3 regions of the Iodobacter fluviatilis genome follow, and region 3 is predicted to be linked to each of the others. Evidence: predicted binding sites of a transcription regulator. Region 3 holds the regulator's gene; each other region holds the start of a gene.
The links. The regulator sigma-54, encoded in region 3, starts transcription at its own class of promoters, with help from an activator protein. The targets are predictions, from matches to a motif close to CTGGCACGCTTCATGCTT.

Region 1 (6,096 bases), 260 kb from region 3:
CATGCAAGTCACCTTCCACCGCGCTTTCGACGTAGCCCAAAATCCACTAAAGGCACTTGAAGACGTGATCGCCACCGGTTGCAATCGCCTGCTCAGCAGCGGCCAAGCAGCTACTGCATTAGAAGGCGCTTCCATGCTTAAAAGACTGCAAGCCGCCGCAGGAGATCGACTCGTCGTGATGCCAGGTGCTGGCGTGCGCAGCAATAATATCGCCGAATTAGTCGCCGCCACCGGCTGCAAAGAATTCCACACCTCGGCCCGCCTGCCCTTCGCCAGCAAGATGCGTTATTGCAACCCCAATGTGCATATGGGCATCCCCGGCCAAGACGAATACGCCTTGGTTGAAACCAATTCCGAGCTGGTAAAAGAAATCCTAGGCAAACTCTGATTAACTTCAATTCCTTATTCCCGTGTAGAGCCTGCCCTCGAATGTTTTAGCCAGTAGCGGGAATCCAGTGATTTTGCTGGATTCCAGATTAAAGTCCTCGGGGATAACGATTGATTCAGCCGCCCTAGCCAAGCCTCCATATAGATATAACGATTAAATCCTTCGTTTACTGGCGCGACTTCGGTAAATTCGTAAGGCTATAGCGTTACATGGGCTTTTATCAGCCACCGTATGACCCACTATTTTCAGAGCTACGCAAAACGCAGCGGAAAATTCACCCGCGTTTTGAAACAAACTCTTTGCCCGGATAAAGTATGACTACCCTCAGTGAAGCAAGGCTGACTCACCTTAAGCAACTCGAAGCAGAGTCCATCCATATTATTCGTGAAGTGGCCGCCGAATTTGATAATCCGGTCATGCTCTACTCCATCGGCAAAGATTCTGCCGTGATGCTGCATCTGGCGCTGAAAGCCTTTGCGCCGGGCAAAATGCCTTTTCCGCTGATGCATGTGGACACCACATGGAAATTCGGCGAAATGATTAAATTTCGCGACAAAATGGCGGCTAAGTGCGGCTTTGATCTGATTGTTCACATCAATGAAGAAGGCGTAAAAGCAGGCATCAACCCGTTTAGCTCAGGCTCGGCCAAGCACACCGACGTGATGAAAACCGAGGGTTTAAAGCAGGCGCTGAATAAATATAAATTTGATGCCGCTTTTGGTGGCGCACGTCGTGATGAAGAAAAATCCCGAGCTAAAGAGCGCGTGTATTCATTCCGCGATAAAAACCATCGCTGGGACCCAAAAGTACAGCGCCCAGAGCTATGGAATATCTACAATTCCAAAATCGACCAAGGCGAAAGCATCCGCGTGTTTCCGCTGTCTAATTGGACAGAGCTGGATATCTGGCAATATATCTATATGGAAAACATCGATATCGTGCCGCTCTACTACGCCGACGTTCGCCCCGTAGTAGAGCGTAATGGCACCCTGATCATGGTAGATGACGACCGTATGCCGCTATTACCTGGTGAAGTGCCAGAAATGAAATCGGTGCGCTTTAGAACGCTAGGCTGTTATCCCCTCACCGGCGCAGTGGAATCTACCGCCAAAACGCTACCAGAAATCATCCAAGAAATGCTGCTCACCACCACCAGCGAACGCCAAGGCCGCATGATCGACCACGATTCATCTGGCTCAATGGAAAAGAAAAAAATGGAAGGGTATTTCTAGAAGCGGGGAGTAGGGATTGGAGAGTGGGGAGTAGACAAGGGAAAGATTTTACTCCCGACTCCCCTCCCCCGACTCCCAATAGTCCAACACCTATCCGCATGTCCTTGATACTTCCTACTACTGGAATATAAACATGTCACACCAATCTGATCTGATCGCCAGCGATATCGAAGCCTATTTAAAGCAACACGAAAACAAAGATCTGCTGCGTTTTATTACCTGTGGCAATGTGGACGACGGTAAATCCACCTTGATTGGCCGCCTACTACACGATTCAAAACTGATTTTTGAAGACCAGCTCGCCGCCATTCAAAAAGACAGCAAAAAATACAACACCACCGATCAAGAAATCGACCTAGCCCTGCTGGTAGATGGCTTGCAAGCTGAGCGCGAGCAAGGCATTACCATCGACGTGGCTTACCGCTACTTCAGCACCGATAAGCGCAAATTTATCATCGCTGATTGCCCCGGCCACGAGCAATACACCCGCAATATGGCCACCGGTGCCTCCACCTGTGATCTAGCCGTCATCCTGATCGACGCGCGTTATGGCGTGCAAACCCAGACCCGCCGTCACAGCTATATCGTCAGCCTGCTGGGCATTAAGCACGTGATTATCGCCGTGAATAAAATGGATTTAGTCGGCTTTAGCGAACAGCGCTTTAATGAAATCCGCGCCGAATATCTAACACTGGCTAAATCCTTAAATATCGCCGACATCCAATTTGTGCCGATTTCTGCACTGCGCGGCGATAATGTGGTGACACCAAGCGAGCAAGCGCCTTGGTATAGCGGCCTCACCTTTATGCAGCACCTAGAAGCCGTGCAAATCAATCGCGATAGCCGCCTAGAATCCTTCCGCCTGCCGGTGCAATACGTTAACCGCCCTAACCTCGATTTCCGTGGTTTTTGCGGCACCATCGCCGCTGGCCGCGTCTTCCCCAGTGATGAAATCATCGCCCTGCCCTCAGGCAAAACCGCCAAAGTTAAAGCGATTGTTACTTTTGAGGGCGAGCTAGCAACCGCCTTTGCCGGCCAAGCCATCACGCTGACTTTAGATCGGGAAATCGACATCAGCCGTGGCGATATGATCGTCAAAACCAGCGACGTCCCTCCGCAAATCGGCCAGTCTTTTGACGCGCATCTGGTGTGGATGAACGAAGTGCCACTCACCGTGGGCAAAGAATACGGCTTTAAACTTGCGGGCAAAAACATCTTCGGCCGAGTCGCCCAAATCGCCCACCGTGTGGATGTAAACAGCATGGAGCATGTGAGCGCTAACGAGCTAAAACTCAATGAAATCGGCCTCTGCCGCATCATCCTCAATGCCCCCGTCGTCTTCGACACCTACGCAGATTGCAAAGGCACCGGCAGCTTTATCATCATCGATCGCCTAAGCAACGCCACTGCAGGCGCAGGCATGATAGAACAAGCCGCAGCTCATTCTGTGAGCGACGAGCAAGATGAATTAGCCAAATGGCGTGCTTTTGAAGTGGATTTAAATACACTGGTACGCAAACACTTCCCAGAATGGGGCGCGCGGGATGTGAGGGAGATTTTTAAGGGGTGATGGTGGGGGTTTGTAGAGTGCCAATAAGCAAAGCGCATTGCACCCTGTACACCATCATTAACCCACCAAAAACAAAAACCCCGTATCCATGTTAGATACGGGGCTTAGAGGGCATCGCTCGGCAGCGATGGTGCAATGGGCCTTCGCTTATTGACCCCTAAAAAACCATACACCTTATGGCCTTACAACTGATTAACACCTCACACCTGTTTACACGTTTTCGGCGCTAAATCCTCGAAACCCGCCACAATGCCTGTCGTCACACAAGTCCACTCACCACCAACAGCACGCGTCCATGTAATCTTTGCCGCAGAAATTTTCCCTGGCGCATTAGCCATTAAGCATGAAATAAATACAATACCTGTATTCGCAACTTCTGCAGTGATTGTGCAATTATGGGTAGTCGCTGCTAAGCCAATAGCTGCTGCATTTGTAATGATTTCACCGTTATTCAACTTTACTTCTACTACTTTTTTTCCCGTTGTAACTTCAGCCAAGCCCGCTGTCATCTTTGCTTTCACTTGATAATTCGCATATGAGGGAATCGCTATTGCAGACAAAATACCGATAATTGCCACAGTAATCATCAATTCAATCAGAGAAAAACCTTTTTGCATGTTTTTCATATTGCACTCCAACAACTTTTTGTGGAAAAGCTGGGGGAAAATATCAGCACGCAAATAATGTATAGTCATATATTTTGCTTGAATTTTTTCAGAAAAAAGATCTAAGTAACCTCTGCGCAAATACATTTTTCGCAAACTAAACCAACGTAAACCATTAATTTTATTGTATTTCCATTCGATATTTTTGATTCGTGTAGAGGTTCCATAAGCTAAAAACAAAAAATCATTTCTCAATTTGCATATTAGAGAGCAATAAGAAATAGCAAATACCATAATAAAAAACCCCGTGCCCATTATAGAGACGGGGTCTATATATAGCATCAGTAAGCAGAGCCAACTGTGCCATAACCACTTAACAACTTATAACTGCTTGCATGTTTTAGGTGCTAAGTCCTCAGAGCCCGACACAATCCCTGTCGTTGCACAAGTCCATTCACCACCAGCAACGCGACTCCATGTAATGACAGCAGCAGAAATTTTCTCTGGAGCATTACGTATAGTGCATGAAATAGTTGCAATACCCGTAGTAGCACCTTCTGCAGCAATTGCACAATTACTAGTAGAGGTTGCTAAACCAATAGCAGCAGCATCAGCAACAGCCTCACCATTGTTCAACCTTTCTTCCATTGCTGTTTTTGCTGGACTAACTTCAGCTAACCCAGCAGCCATTTTTGCTTTAGCTTGGTAATTTGCATACGAAGGAATCGCTACAGCAGCCAAGATACCGATAATCGCCACAACAATCATCAGTTCGATCAGGGTGAAACCCTTTTGCATATTTTTCATATTTTTCTCCCACAATCATTAAGAAGCACCGCCCCTGCTGCGCTTTACTTATGATTTTTGTGTGTCGCAGAGTATAAGCAATAGGCGTGCCAGCTTTTACGTCAGCTTGGGCAAGAAGCTTATTTCTTTTGCCTGACGCGGCCCATTCATGACAAATAGATAGCAACGATGGTTAGTCTTACTGATATGCAATCTAACGCTTAGCGCAGGCTTCTGCTAAACCCATATTGCAAGCGATAGCGTAGTTTTGCTTAGCTTGATCTTGTTGCCCCATCAGCTCAAAAATATGTGCACGGCCTAAATAGGGCCTGAAGTAGTTGGGTTTTAGACGGATCGATTGATTGAAGTCATTGATTGCTTGTTGATAATCCTGCAGCTCTAAATATGCCGCACCTCTATCATTGTAAACAAAGTTATATTGAGGCCAAATTTCCAAAGCTTTATTAAAATCCTCAATAGCGAGTTTATACTGCTTTTGCTGCAAATAAGCCAAGCCTCTATTATGATAAACACGCTCCACGCCAGGTCTATTTTCTTTTCCCTCCACTAATCTAGCGGCATCGTCCCATAATAATAAAGGATGAGAAAAACTAATCAGCCTTTGCAAAGTTAAAGGCACCATCATGATTGAAATAATACATAACAATCCAATCGCTTTTTTCGAAGATATTTTTTGAATTACAAATGGCAATGCGCAGGTAAAAAAAACCATCCAAATATAGCTACGATAAATAACAAATGACTCTTGAATTCTTACCGTAGTTATTTCAGTTAAAAACAACAACCATGGGCATATTAATGCAAACCCTAGTAATGCGAACAGATCATTTTTTTTAATCAACCAAACCGAAAAAATAGGATATACAAGAAAAGAGATGGCCCCAACCAATTGTGGGAATAATAAAACACGGGTAGCAAATGTTTCATACATGTCTATAGACATCCACATAGAAGAAGGGATAATCCATAGTAGTAAGTATTTAAAGAACAATCCCATTTGCGTATATACGGAGTAGAAATAGGCTTGTTTTATGCTAAAGGATGGATCGATCAATTGCAAACGGCTTAATAACTCTGAAGCACCGCTTTCATAAGGGTTCCCATATAAATTTATGCTTTTTATTTGAATAACCACATATATCGCAATGAAAAAGCATAATAGGAAATATGGCCAGCAATATTTAAATATTTGTTTTATATCTTTGACTAATAAGAAGGCTGCAAAAAAAGCAAGCGCAGGCAGCATAATAGCATGCTCTTTGCACAGCACCGACATACCATATAAAAACACTGCAAAAAACAACAATTTTTTATTTTTAGTATGAATACTTTCAACAAAAGAGAACATCATCGCAATCGCAAAAAAAGTAGCCATAAGCATACTTCTTTGCGAAATGTAATTAACAGAATATACAGAGGCGGGGTGCAACATAAACAAAAAAGCGGCGAAAAATGCGGTGTTTCTTAAAGATAACGCAATGCTATCTTCTTTAA
Region 2 (6,096 bases), 910 kb from region 3:
TAAGGCGAGTAAATTAGTCTGCTCGGCGATATCTTGAATCACTCTTGCTACACGACCAATACTGGCGCTATGTTCTTCTAAATGGTTAACGGTGTCGGTGACGGTATGGGCGCTATCGGCCACAATTTGCATTTCTTTGGTCAGCTCATTTAAAGCCAGCGCACCTTGCTCGGCATGTTTGCCAGAGGCGGTGGCGACTTCAAAGGCATAGCTTGAATAATCTTTAAGATACGACATTCCCGTTGAAAGCTCTTCGACTGCGGCAGCCATCCGAGCGGCGGCATCGCTTTGCTCTCCTGCGGATTCGTGTACTTCTTGGCTACTGCTGCGGGTTTGTGCGGCATCGGTGGCAAGTTGGTTAGATGAGTTTTGAATGTTTTCTACAAGGGCGGCCAGTTGGGTGCGCATTGATTCCATTGCGCCAGCTAAGCTATCTCGCATATTGCTTGGTACATGCACAGGTGAGGCTAAATCGCCTTCAGCAATTCGTGTGGCTGCGGATCGCATATCACTAGGCTCGCCACCTAAATCGTTGAGTAGTGAGCGCAAAATCCAGCCAGACAGCAAAATACCCGATAAGGTGGCGATAATCACAAATACTGCGCCGCCAACCAAGGCTTGATCGTGGCTACTGCTAAATGCAGCTAAGTTTTCTTGTGCTACGTGCAGTTGCAGTTTAATTAGTTTATCTACCGTGTCGGTAATAGGATCAACACTTTGATAAAGCGTTGTGGCGGCATATTCATTGATGGCCGCAAAGTTATTGCTGGCTAAGAGTTTCTCGAGCTGATCAAAGCTAGCTCCCGCGGCTAACATATTTTTATCGGCGATTTCTACCAGCTTATTTTCATCAGCGGTGAGCTCGGTGGCGTGATAGGTCTGCCATTGCTCTTTGATGGTTTTTCTGGCGGTTTGGACATTTTTTAAGCCGGCTGCGATGCTCATGCTGCCATTGGTGACTTTATGCACCGTATCCACAATATTGATGGCATACATATCTGATACAGACTTGAGTTGCACTAAGGGCATCACTCGATCTGCAATGGTGGTTTGAAATTTTTTAGAGCCATTTTCTAAACAGCTAAGACTAAGCACCGCTAGCATTAAAATAATACCGAGTAGGCTGCCAGATAATAAGATTAGCTTGTGCTTAACTTTCATGGTTTTCTCATCTTAGGTCAGGATGGTATTTAAAAGGTAGAACTAATTTGTTTAAATGTAACATAATTAATTGAGTAAACTGATAAGCGGGCAATGTTTTATTGCTATTTCGTGAAAGAAAAAAGAAGGATAGTTTTAGTTTTTCGTCAGAAAATGGCGATAAAAGAGAGCAAAAAAAAAGGCGATGGGGAATCGCCTTCTGTGGGATGTTAGCTAGAATGATTTTTTTTGTATCGCAGTGAGGCAATTAAGGAAACAATAATAAATATTGCGCCAATCAAGCCAGTAATAACCTCATGAATTTCATGGAAAGTGCCGATAAACATAATAAAAGCTAAGGCACCAATGGCATAAAAAGCACCGTGCTCTAAATATCTAAATTGATCCAAAGTACCTTTCTCTACAAACATAATCGTTAGGGATCGAACAAACATTGCGCCAATCCCTAGGCCAATTGCAATAATAAAAATATTATTAGATAAGGCAAATGCGCCAATGACACCATCAAAGCTAAAGCTAGCATCTAATACTTCTAAATACATAAATGCAGAAAAACCTGTTCTTACCACCACAGTTTGGCTGTGGTTTTCTTCGCTACCCAATAAAGCACCAAATCCATCCACAATGATATAGATAATAATTCCTGTAATGGCCGCTAGGATAAAATCGAGTTGGTTATGGAGAGCAAGTTGCGTGGAAATAAAGTAAACAATCGCTAAACAAATACCAATTTCAACCCCGCCCATTTTACCCATTTTAACTAAGGGTGATTCAAGAATAGGTAACCAATGCACTTCTTTATTTTGATCAAAAAAGAATTTTAAAAATACCAACATTAAAAAAGCGCCACCAAAACCTGCCACAATAATATGCGAAGAGGTTAATGTGGTTGCGTATTGTTCAGGTTGCTGGATAGCTAAGGTGAGCGCTGCCCAGGGGCTAAGCTGGGCAATCACCGCCACAATTAATACAGGGAAAATAACCCGCATACCAAATACGGCAATTAACATGCCCCAGGTCATAAATCGTCTACGCCAGACGGCATCCATATCTTTTAATACCGTGGCATTGACCACCGCATTATCAAAAGAAAGCGATACTTCTAATACCGATAAAATAGCGGCAATAAACATGGCCTTAGGGCCGCCTAAGGCGTAGGCGGCAGCCAAGCCCAGTAGCGTAATAATAAATGAGCTTTTAAAAAAGCGTAGGTGTGACAACATTGAGCGTCTCGGTATGTAAGGGTTCTGTATTTCAACTCCGATATTTTAACAAGTGCGTCATGGCTTCGGGTAATTAAGATCTTTCAGATTGGCGGGCGCTTTGTAAGTAAGTTAGATGGGGCAAAGTTTGGAGCGGGTTAAAAAGCGTAAGCCTTCTGATCCCTCTAAAGAAAACAGACCTTAGCAGCCTGTCGGACTTAAGCGATCGTAGCGAGGGAAAGACCGGTTTGAGACAGGTTTCGCGGGTTTTTGAGGCGAATAGCTGGCTATTCAACGAGAAAATGCGTGAAATATGGCCAAATCCGGCTTTTCCGTAGTAGATCAGTCTTAAGTCCGACAGGCTGCTAGCCCATGCTTAGAAAAATCCCAAGGCATCTGGGCTATAGCTCACTAATAAATTCTTGGTTTGCTGGTAATGATCGAGCATCATTTTGTGGTTTTCACGGCCAATCCCCGATTGTTTATAGCCACCGAATGCTGCATGAGCGGGGTAGGCGTGGTAGCAGTTAGTCCAAACGCGGCCCGCTTGAATTTCGCGCCCCATACGGTAAGCGGCATGGCTGTCACGGGTCCATAGGCCTGCGCCTAGGCCGTACAGCGTGTCGTTGGCGATTTCTAAGGCTTCGGTTTCATTCTTAAAAGTGGTGACTGAAACCACCGGCCCAAAGATCTCTTCTTGGAAAATCCGCATCTTATTGTGGCCTTGGAAGACGGTAGGCTGAATGTAATAGCCACCCGCCAGCTCCCCTGTCATTTGGGCGCGCGCGCCACCCGCCAATACTTTTGCACCTTCTTGACGGCCGATATCTAAGTAAGCGCTGATTTTTTCCATTTGCTCCATAGAAGATTGCGCGCCCAGCATGGTGCTGGCATCCAGCGGATTACCCTGCTTAATGGCGGCAACGCGGGTCAGTGCGCGGTCCATAAAGGCATCATAAATCGATTCGTGAACGAGGGCGCGGCTTGGGCTGGTGCAGACTTCGCCTTGGTTGAGGGCAAACATCACAAAGCCTTCGATGGCCTTATTAAAGAAGGCATCGTCGTGCTTCATCACATCGGGCATAAAGATATTGGGCGATTTGCCACCTAGTTCCAGCGTCACTGGAATCAGGTTTTGCGCCGCGTATTGCATGATCAAGCGGCCGGTGGTGGTTTCGCCCGTAAAGGCGATTTTGGCAATACGCGAGCTGGAGGCTAGTGGCTTGCCTGCTTCAAGTCCAAAGCCGTTCACGATATTGAGCACGCCTTTAGGTAGCAAATCGCCCATGACTTCCATGAGTAGCAAAATGCTGAGCGGGGTTTGTTCGGCGGGTTTGAGCACTACGCAATTGCCTGCCGCCAGCGCAGGAGCGAGCTTCCAAGTGGCCATCAAAATTGGGAAATTCCAAGGAATAATCTGCCCAACCACGCCTAGCGGTTCATGAAAATGATAGGCCACGGTATCGTTATCGATCTGGCCAATGCTGCCCTCCTGCGCGCGTATCGCCCCAGCAAAATAGCGGAAGTGATCGATGGCTAAGGGCAAATCGGCCGCGCGAGTTTCGCGGATGGGCTTGCCGTTATCCCAAGTTTCTACCGTGGCCAGCATGTCTAGATTAGCCTCGATACGGTCGGCAATTTTATTCAAAATATTGGCGCGTTCGGTGGTTGATGTTTTACCCCAAGCGTCTTTGGCTGCGTGGGCTGCGTCGAGCGCCATTTCGATGTCGCTGGCGTCTGAGCGGGGGATTTCGCAAATGACTTTACCGGTGATGGGGCTGACGTTTTCAAAATACTTCCCAGCCAGCGGTGCTTGCCATTCGCCATTGATATAGTTTGCGTAGCGCGTTTTTAATTGCAGTGGAAAACCATACTGACCTGGAATCAATGTGCTCATGCTGCTTCTCCGTTGGGTTTAGGGCTGCTGCCCCTGTCCACTGCTATTTAGCAGAAAGCATGCCTGCGTATGAGCATGCTGCGCTGCAATGTAAGTGAAAACTTTATGAAAGCTAATGAGCGCTGTTTAAATATTGCAATGCGGCATTTGTAAAAGCGGTAAATATTCGTATTTACAAGGGTTTAACGTATATTGTGGGGCAGATAAACCTTGCAAGTGTTGCAATTTGCAACAGTGGTTTGAACGCTTGCAACAAGGAGATCCCCCATGCCTAGTTCACTGCCCGCTCTAAGTACGCAAGCGCGCCGTCAGTTTTTTGAAGAAGGAGTTTGCCCAGCCAGCTTGCCGCAGCAGATTGCTGAATCTTGGTTGCGCTGCCGTCAGCAGGGATTGGCGGATGGGGGCTTTGATCCACTCGTAAGCGCCAATTTGCAGCAGGCGCTGCAGGCCAATGAGCATCTACTGCGGGTGGCTTTGCCAGAGCTGGATGGCGTATATGAGCAGGTGCTAGGTACGCAGAGCGTGGTGTTGCTTACCGATGCCACTGGCCTCATCTTGAATACCACCGGTAATCCGCAATTTATGAAAAAGGCCGAGCAAGTGGCGCTGCTGCCAGGCGTGAGCTGGGCTGAAGCCACTAAGGGCACCAATGCAATTGGCATGGCGCTGGCGCTAGGTGATTCGGTGGAGGTAAGGGGCGGTGAGCACTTCTTGGCACAAAATATCGGCATCTCTTGCTCAGCATCACCCGTATTTGCGCCCAATGGGCGACTGGCTGGGGTGCTGAATGTTTCGGGTGACGCCAGTTTGCATCATCTGCACGCTTTGGGCTTGGTGCGCCTTGCTGCGCAGCAGATTGAGCACCGTTGGCTGAGCTTGGCTGGGGATGAGCATTGGTTGCTGCGGCTGCACCCGCGCAACGCGTTACTTGGCTCGCCAAGGGAGGGGGTACTGAGTTTTGCTGGGGATATTCTGATTGCCGCCAATCGTGTGGCGCTACACTGGCTAGGTTTAAGCTGGCAAGACTTAGGCCGCAGCCGTTTTGCAGATTTATTTGATGCGGCTTTAAAACCCATCGCCGTGGCGCAGCAAATCTATACCCAGCGCGGCCAGCATTTTTATATCACCATTACCGCGCCTAAGGCCAAGCTCGCGATTCGCACCTTGATTGAGCCAGAGTTTAACGAGCAGAGCATGGTGCAGCCTTTTCAAAAACAATTAAATCAAGCGGTCAGGGTACTTAATGCTGGCGTGGCAGTACTGCTACAGGGCGAAACCGGTAGCGGTAAAGAGGTATTTGCCAGAGCGCTGCACCAAGCCAGCCAGCGCAGCAAAGGCCCGTTTGTGGCGATTAACTGCGCCGCCCTACCTGAATCCTTAATTGAATCTGAATTATTTGGCTATGAAGAGGGTGCGTTTACGGGAGCCAAGCGTAAAGGGCATCTGGGTAAATTACGCGAGGCCCATGGCGGCGTATTGCTGCTAGACGAGATCGGCGATATGCCGCTGGCTATGCAGGCGCGTTTACTGCGGGTGCTGCAGGAGCGTGAAGTCACCCCGTTGGGGGGCAGTCGGTCTTATAAAGTAGATTTCGCTATTGTTTGCGCCAGCCACCGCGATCTGCCTAAACGGGTGTCTGCAGGGGAGTTTAGGGCCGATTTATTCTATCGCCTGCAAGACTTTACCATGCGCCTTCCTCCGCTGCGCGAACACGCAAATTTGCTCGGTTTTATCTCTGGGCTTTGGCAAAATCTAGGAGGGGTAAAACGGCAGATTCGGCTGGAAGACGAGCTACTGGGGGCATTAAGCCGCTATCCTTGGCCTGGCAATGTAAGG
Region 3 (6,096 bases):
GCTGCAATCACGCCGTTTACCAACCCAAACACCAGCGCCGCTGCCGCAAAAATAGGGACAAGATGAATGATGCCATTATGCGGAATCAACCAAAGCCGCGCCAATAATAGCTGCCCTGCCATATGCGCAAATGCCGCCAGCAAGGAATAGCTTACTGGGCCAAACCAGCGCTTAGGCAAGCCAGAAGCCAGCGCAAGTGCCAGCAAGCTGCATAGCCCGCCCGTTAGGCTCATAGCAAAGCCTGGCGATAGAAATCCGCCTAAGACAATGGCACTGCCCATAATTCTAAGCAGGCAAATCCATGCCGCATCCCGCCAGCCAAAGCGCCATAAAGTAATCAAGGTGATGATATTAGCCAGCCCTGGTTTAATCCCAGGGATAGGCGAAGGAATGCCCGCCTCTAATACCGATAGCGCAATGGCTAGCGCGGCATAACGGGCAATACGCACATCGTCCAAGCTGGGCTTAAGGCGGATTTCAGTAACTGAGGCTGTCGAAGTCATGAGGGCGAGCACCTAAAAGCTCAATGCTAATTCGATTGGGTAAGCAAATCGCCATTTGGCCCGCCTGATCCAACCAGCCCATTCGCACACAATATTGGCGAGGGCTTGGGTCGGCGCTAATTCGCACTCGGCCCGCTTTAATCTCAATTGAAGTCATTCCAAGTGGGCCTGCTACCTGTAACTTTCGCTCTGCGCTTAAATCTACTTCAGCAAAGATTTTGCCCTCTTGGTAGACCCGTACCCGCGTGGCACCATCCTGCTGCCAGCTCCATGCGGCTAGGTAGGCCACCAAGGCCAAAGCTAGACAAAAAAACGGCCAGTCACCTGGCCGCATTATTTTATTATTCCCTCTTCCCTCCCCCATAAGCGAGCGAGGGGGGCAATCAACGCCAGCAGCACATTTTGTTTTAGCCATGCTGCTCACGGTGCCTGAGCAACACCTGCCTATGCTCAGCAAAGTGTTTGGCCAATTGTTCGGCGATATAAACGGATCGATGCTGCCCGCCCGTGCAACCAATAGCCACAGTTATATAGCTGCGATTATCTGCCTCAAACTCTGGCAGCCATGCCTGCATAAAGGTTTTAATCTGCTCTTGAAACCGCACGACCACAGCTTGCCGCTGCAAAAATTCAATCACCGGCTGATCTTTACCCGTAAGGGGGCGCAAAGCTTTGTCGTAATAAGGATTAGGCAGGCATCTGGCATCAAACACAAAATCAGCATCAAGTGGTAAGCCATGCTTAAAACCAAAGGATTCAAAGATCACGGTAAGCTGGGATCGATCCAAAGCCACAAACTGACGAATCCAGCTGCGTAGCTGATTGGCGGATAAATCACTGCTGTCGATGCGATGGGCCACTTCTGAAAAAGCCCCTAACATCTCTCGTTCTAAGGCGATCGCCTCGCTAACCGTTAACTCACCACTTGATAAGGGATGGCTACGCCGCGTTTCAGAAAACCGCTTCACTAGCGTTTCATTATTGGCTTCTAAAAACAGCATTTGCACGTCTAGCCCAAACTCAAACAGGGCTTCTAGATGATTGGGGAAGCTGGCAAAGTTATGTGCGCTGCGCACATCCACAGAAATAGCGACTTGCGGATAACCATCCTCATCCAGCAACGCAACTGTCTGCGGCAATAAAGGCGCAGGTAAATTATCAATACAAAAATAACCTAAATCTTCTAAAGATTTAAGTGCAACGCTTTTACCCGCACCTGATAAGCCAGATAGCAAAATTAACTGCTGGCGACTCATTCACCCATCTCCATAAATTTTTGATGCCTTTCTATAAACTCGCGTGTTGAATCAATACCGCGTAATTGCAGAATATAATTTCGCACTGCAGCTTCAACCAATACCGCTAAATTTCGACCGGCCGCCACGGGAATTACTAATTTGCGAATCGGCACGCCTAAAATATCCTGCGTTGCCGCCTGCATTTGCAGCCTATCTATCGGGGCTAATTTTTCTGCTCCCGCCTTGGCCAAATGCATAATCAGCTTTAAGGTTTTACGCGGCCTAACCGCCGTTTCACCAAAAATAGTGCGGATATTCAACACGCCAATTCCGCGCACTTCTAGAAAATCGCGCAGCATGGGCGGGCAACGCCCTTCCAGCGTTTCTGGATTGGTGCGATACACCTCAACCACATCGTCGGCCACTAGGCCATGCCCACGCGAGATCAGCTCCAGCGCCAGCTCGCTCTTACCCATCGATGATTCACCCGTCAGCAGTACACCCACTTCGAGCACATCCAAAAACACCCCGTGCAGGTGAGTCGAAACCGCCAGCGCTTTTGATAGGTAATAGCGCAACACGTCCATCAAATAGGGAGATTGCTCAGGGGAGGTGAGCAGCGGCACATGAAAGCGCTCGGAAGCTTCGCGCAGGCAATCGCCCACAATCTGGCCATTAGCCACAATCACCGCCGCCATTTCATTTGAGAACAATCGATCGAGTGATTCTCTTTGCGCCTCAACGCTAAGCTGCAGCAAATAAACCGTTTCTGCCACCCCAAGCACCTGAATGCGGTTGGGGTGGATAAAATTCAGGTGACCTACCAAAGATAAGGTCGGTTTTTGCTCCGACGCGTCATTAGATAACAGATTATTAGCGCCAGATTGCCCTGCAACCCAGGTTAGGCGCAGTTTTTCGGCGTTATCAATAAAAAGTTGTCTAACTGAAATCTGTGGCATAAGGCTCCCAAGTACTGATTAACTTCCAGATTTGCCCTGGCTCCGTTGCTGCCAGCAAGCCCTCACGCAATACTTTATCTGAAAAAAGCTGAGCTAATTCAGACAAGATTTGTAAGTGCAGATCGGTAGCGTGTGCAGGTACGAGCAAGACAAACACTAAGGAGACTGGCTTGCCATCGGGCGCATCATAAGGAATGGCCTCGTCTAAACGCACAAAAGCACCGGTTGCTTCTTTTAGGCCCTTAATACGCCCGTGTGGAATAGCCACGCCTTGACCAAGGCCGGTGGAACCGAGTTTTTCTCTAGCAAACAAGCTATCAAAAATAACGCTACGGGCAATGCCGTGGCTATTTTCAAATAGAATCCCTACTTGTTCAAAAATACGTTTTTTGCTGCCGACTTCCATATCGAGGAAGACATTGCCGCTTGGCAGAATTTGGGCGATCAGACTCATTGTAGGCAGACCAAAACAAGGACGACAGCTATTGTAGCGCCGTAGCTTGAAAACAAAAACGGGAACCCGATTAAACCGGTTCCCGCTAAGGTGAAAGAAATCGCTTTATTCAGCGCTAGGTTGATGCTGTTTGATGGATTCGTTGCGATGATCCATTGATTTTTCTTTGTGCTTTACAACTTGACGATCAAGTTTATCTGCCAAAAAATCAATCGCTGCGTACATATTTTCATCCGTTGCTTCAACGTGGATATCGCGTCCGCGAACATGAACGGTAGCTTCAACTTGGTGTTGCAGTTTCTCCACGGAGAGGATGACATTAACGTCAATCACATTATCAAAGTGCCTGATAACCCGCTCCATTTTACTGTTCACGTACTCACGAATGGATGGGGTTACTTCAAGATGATGGCCACTGATATTCAAATTCATAGGGTTACTCCTTCCGTTGGGGCCTTACAAACTTTTGCGCTGACTTACTGGGTAAATCTGCAACGCCTCACGGTATTTAGCAACGGTACGACGCGCTACCACAATACCTTGGGCGGATAATGCTTCTGCCAATACGCTATCACTTAAAGGTTTTTTCTTATCTTCTTGCTGCACCATCTGCTTTATCAAAGCTTTGATAGCGGTTGCAGAACATTCACCACCGGCGTCCGTATCTACATGGCTACCAAAAAAGTACTTAAACTCATACAAACCACGCGGCGTTAACATGTATTTTTGCGTGGTGACTCTAGAAATAGTTGATTCGTGTAAATCGAGCTCTTCAGCGATATCCCTCAACACCAAAGGGCGCATCGCCACTTCACCGTACTCAAAAAATGCCCGCTGCCGCTCTACAATTGCTGTTGCTACTCGTAAAATCGTATCAAAACGCTGCTGCACACTTTTTACCAACCAACGCGCTTCTTGTAACTCGCGCGCTAAATGAGCACCATCGCCTTTTTGTAAGATATCTGCATAAAGCCGGTTAACGCGTAATTTTGGCATAGATGCATCGTGTAATCTAACCCGCCAAACCCCGCGTACTTTTTGCACAACCACATCAGGGCTTACATATCTTGGTGAGGTTACAGACCACTGTGCACTCGGCCTTGGGTTTAAACTTACAATCAATTCTTGCGCAGCTTTTAACTCAGCATCCTCGCATTTAAAGGCTCGTTTAAGCTTAGTGTAGTCCCGTCCAGCTAATAAATCGAGTGAATTTTGGGCAATTTTCAAGGCTAAATCTTTAGCGGCACTCGGCTGTTTTTGACGCAACTGTAAGCATAATGAATCGGCGGTATCCCGAGCTCCAACGCCTAAGGGCTCTAAATGTTGTAAGCGAATTAAAGCAATCTTCAAGTCATCAAGTTCGAGTTCATAATCTTGGATAAGTTCCTCTGGCAGCTGAGAATAGACTTCATCTAAGGGCTGAGAAAGAAAACCATCATCATCCAAAGCTTCAATCAACATCAACAACAAAGACTTATCCCGATGCGGCAGCTGCAGCAGACCTGCTTGCTGCAGCAGGTATTCACGTAAATCTAAATCACGCGCAATATTGGTGGCGGGGTCGAAGTCATTATCGTCATCTGAGCTTCCATGACTAGTACCTTCCCAGCGCAAACCATCATCATCCCCGCCCATTTCCCACTGCGGCTCGGGCTGCTCAGCTTCCCCTGCGGGGGCCTCCTCGCCACGCTCCAGCAAGGGGTTGTCGTTTAGATACTGTTCAAGCTCTTGTTGAAACTCAAGCGTAGAAAGCTGCAGCAGCTTAATAGCCTGCTGCAATTGTGGCGTGAGGTTAAGTTGCTGGGAAAGCCGCAGCTGCAGGGTTTGTTTCATTTACATACGGAAATGTTCACCGAGATACACTCGACGCACACTTTCATTAGCCACAATATCTTTTGGAACACCAGACGCCATCACCGCACCTTCTGAGATGATGTACGCACGATCACAAATACCTAAGGTTTCACGCACATTATGATCAGTGATTAGCACACCGATTCCACGTTGCTTTAAAAAACCAATAATACGTTGAATATCCATCACTGCAATCGGGTCTACACCTGCAAATGGCTCATCCAGCAAGATAAAACGTGGGTTTGCCGCAAGTGCACGGGCAATTTCTACCCGCCGCCGCTCACCACCTGATAAGCCCATTGCCCCAGCATCCCGCAAATGAGCAATATGCAAATCATTGAGCAGCTCGTCAAGGCGGGCATCAATCTCAACACGATTTTTGTAATGCAGCTCTAGCACTGCAGTTATGTTTTGCGCCACCGTCATTTTACGAAAGATAGATGCTTCCTGAGGTAAATAACCTAAACCTCGCCGTGCTCGCTGATGAATGGGTAAATGGCCGATATCTTCACCATCGAGCATAATCCGCCCGCCATTCATCGCCACCAAGCCTACCAACATATAAAAGCTAGTGGTTTTGCCCGCGCCATTAGGGCCTAACAAGCCAACCACTTCGCCACTAAAAATTTCCATCGTGACATCACGCACTACAGTACGTTTGCCGTAGCGCTTTTCTAATTGTTCTGCACGTAAAGAACTACTCATGGAGCGGGAGCCTTTTTCGGATTGATCACGATATTCACCCGGCCACCTTCTGTTTTACTTTGCGCTTGGTAAGCTTCATTGTTTAAATCGTAAGTGATTACATCGCTATAAATGTGATCTTCGCCCCGCTTTACCCAAGCTTTATCTAGCAGTTTTAGAATACCGGTGCGCCCGTCGTAATCAAAACGCTGGGCTTCTGCATCCACCCACTCATTGCCGCCATCCATTTTCTGCCGAAACCGCACTGGGCTGCCGTTACCAGCAACAAACTGATTGCCCGCTTCATCTTGGCGCACGGTGAGCTTATCGCCACGAATACTGAGCGTACCTTGAGTCAGCACCACGTCACTAGTACAGACACTGGCCTGAGTCTTTTGATTCAT

Region 1: a site for sigma-54 is predicted at 4,678-4,695, ahead of C1H71_RS08385 (pilin). Genes of this name have one in related genera too.
Region 2: a site for sigma-54 is predicted at 4,309-4,326, ahead of adh (aldehyde dehydrogenase). Genes of this name have one in related genera too.

What each region holds. Positions count from the first base shown of each region.
Region 1 is NZ_CP025781.1:1,868,922-1,875,017, forward strand. It holds gene C1H71_RS08365 (copper homeostasis protein CutC) at 1-388, shown strand, start outside; gene cysD (sulfate adenylyltransferase subunit CysD) at 703-1,620, shown strand; gene cysN (sulfate adenylyltransferase subunit CysN) at 1,754-3,190, shown strand; gene C1H71_RS21795 (pilin) at 3,391-4,089, opposite strand; gene C1H71_RS08385 (pilin) at 4,177-4,602, opposite strand; gene C1H71_RS08390 (tetratricopeptide repeat protein) at 4,796-6,096, opposite strand, start outside.
Region 2 is NZ_CP025781.1:1,222,595-1,228,690, reverse strand. It holds gene C1H71_RS05325 (methyl-accepting chemotaxis protein) at 1-1,161, opposite strand, end outside; gene C1H71_RS05320 (DUF475 domain-containing protein) at 1,371-2,384, opposite strand; gene adh (aldehyde dehydrogenase) at 2,740-4,260, opposite strand; gene C1H71_RS05310 (sigma-54-dependent Fis family transcriptional regulator) at 4,528-6,096, shown strand, end outside.
Region 3 is NZ_CP025781.1:2,129,370-2,135,465, reverse strand. It holds gene C1H71_RS09615 (Gx transporter family protein) at 1-503, opposite strand, end outside; gene C1H71_RS09610 (NusG domain II-containing protein) at 478-837, opposite strand; gene rapZ (RNase adapter RapZ) at 911-1,759, opposite strand; gene hprK (HPr(Ser) kinase/phosphatase) at 1,756-2,700, opposite strand; gene C1H71_RS09595 (PTS sugar transporter subunit IIA) at 2,681-3,154, opposite strand; gene hpf (ribosome hibernation-promoting factor, HPF/YfiA family) at 3,260-3,586, opposite strand; gene C1H71_RS09585 (RNA polymerase factor sigma-54) at 3,611-4,987, opposite strand; gene lptB (LPS export ABC transporter ATP-binding protein) at 4,988-5,713, opposite strand; gene lptA (lipopolysaccharide transport periplasmic protein LptA) at 5,710-6,096, opposite strand, start outside.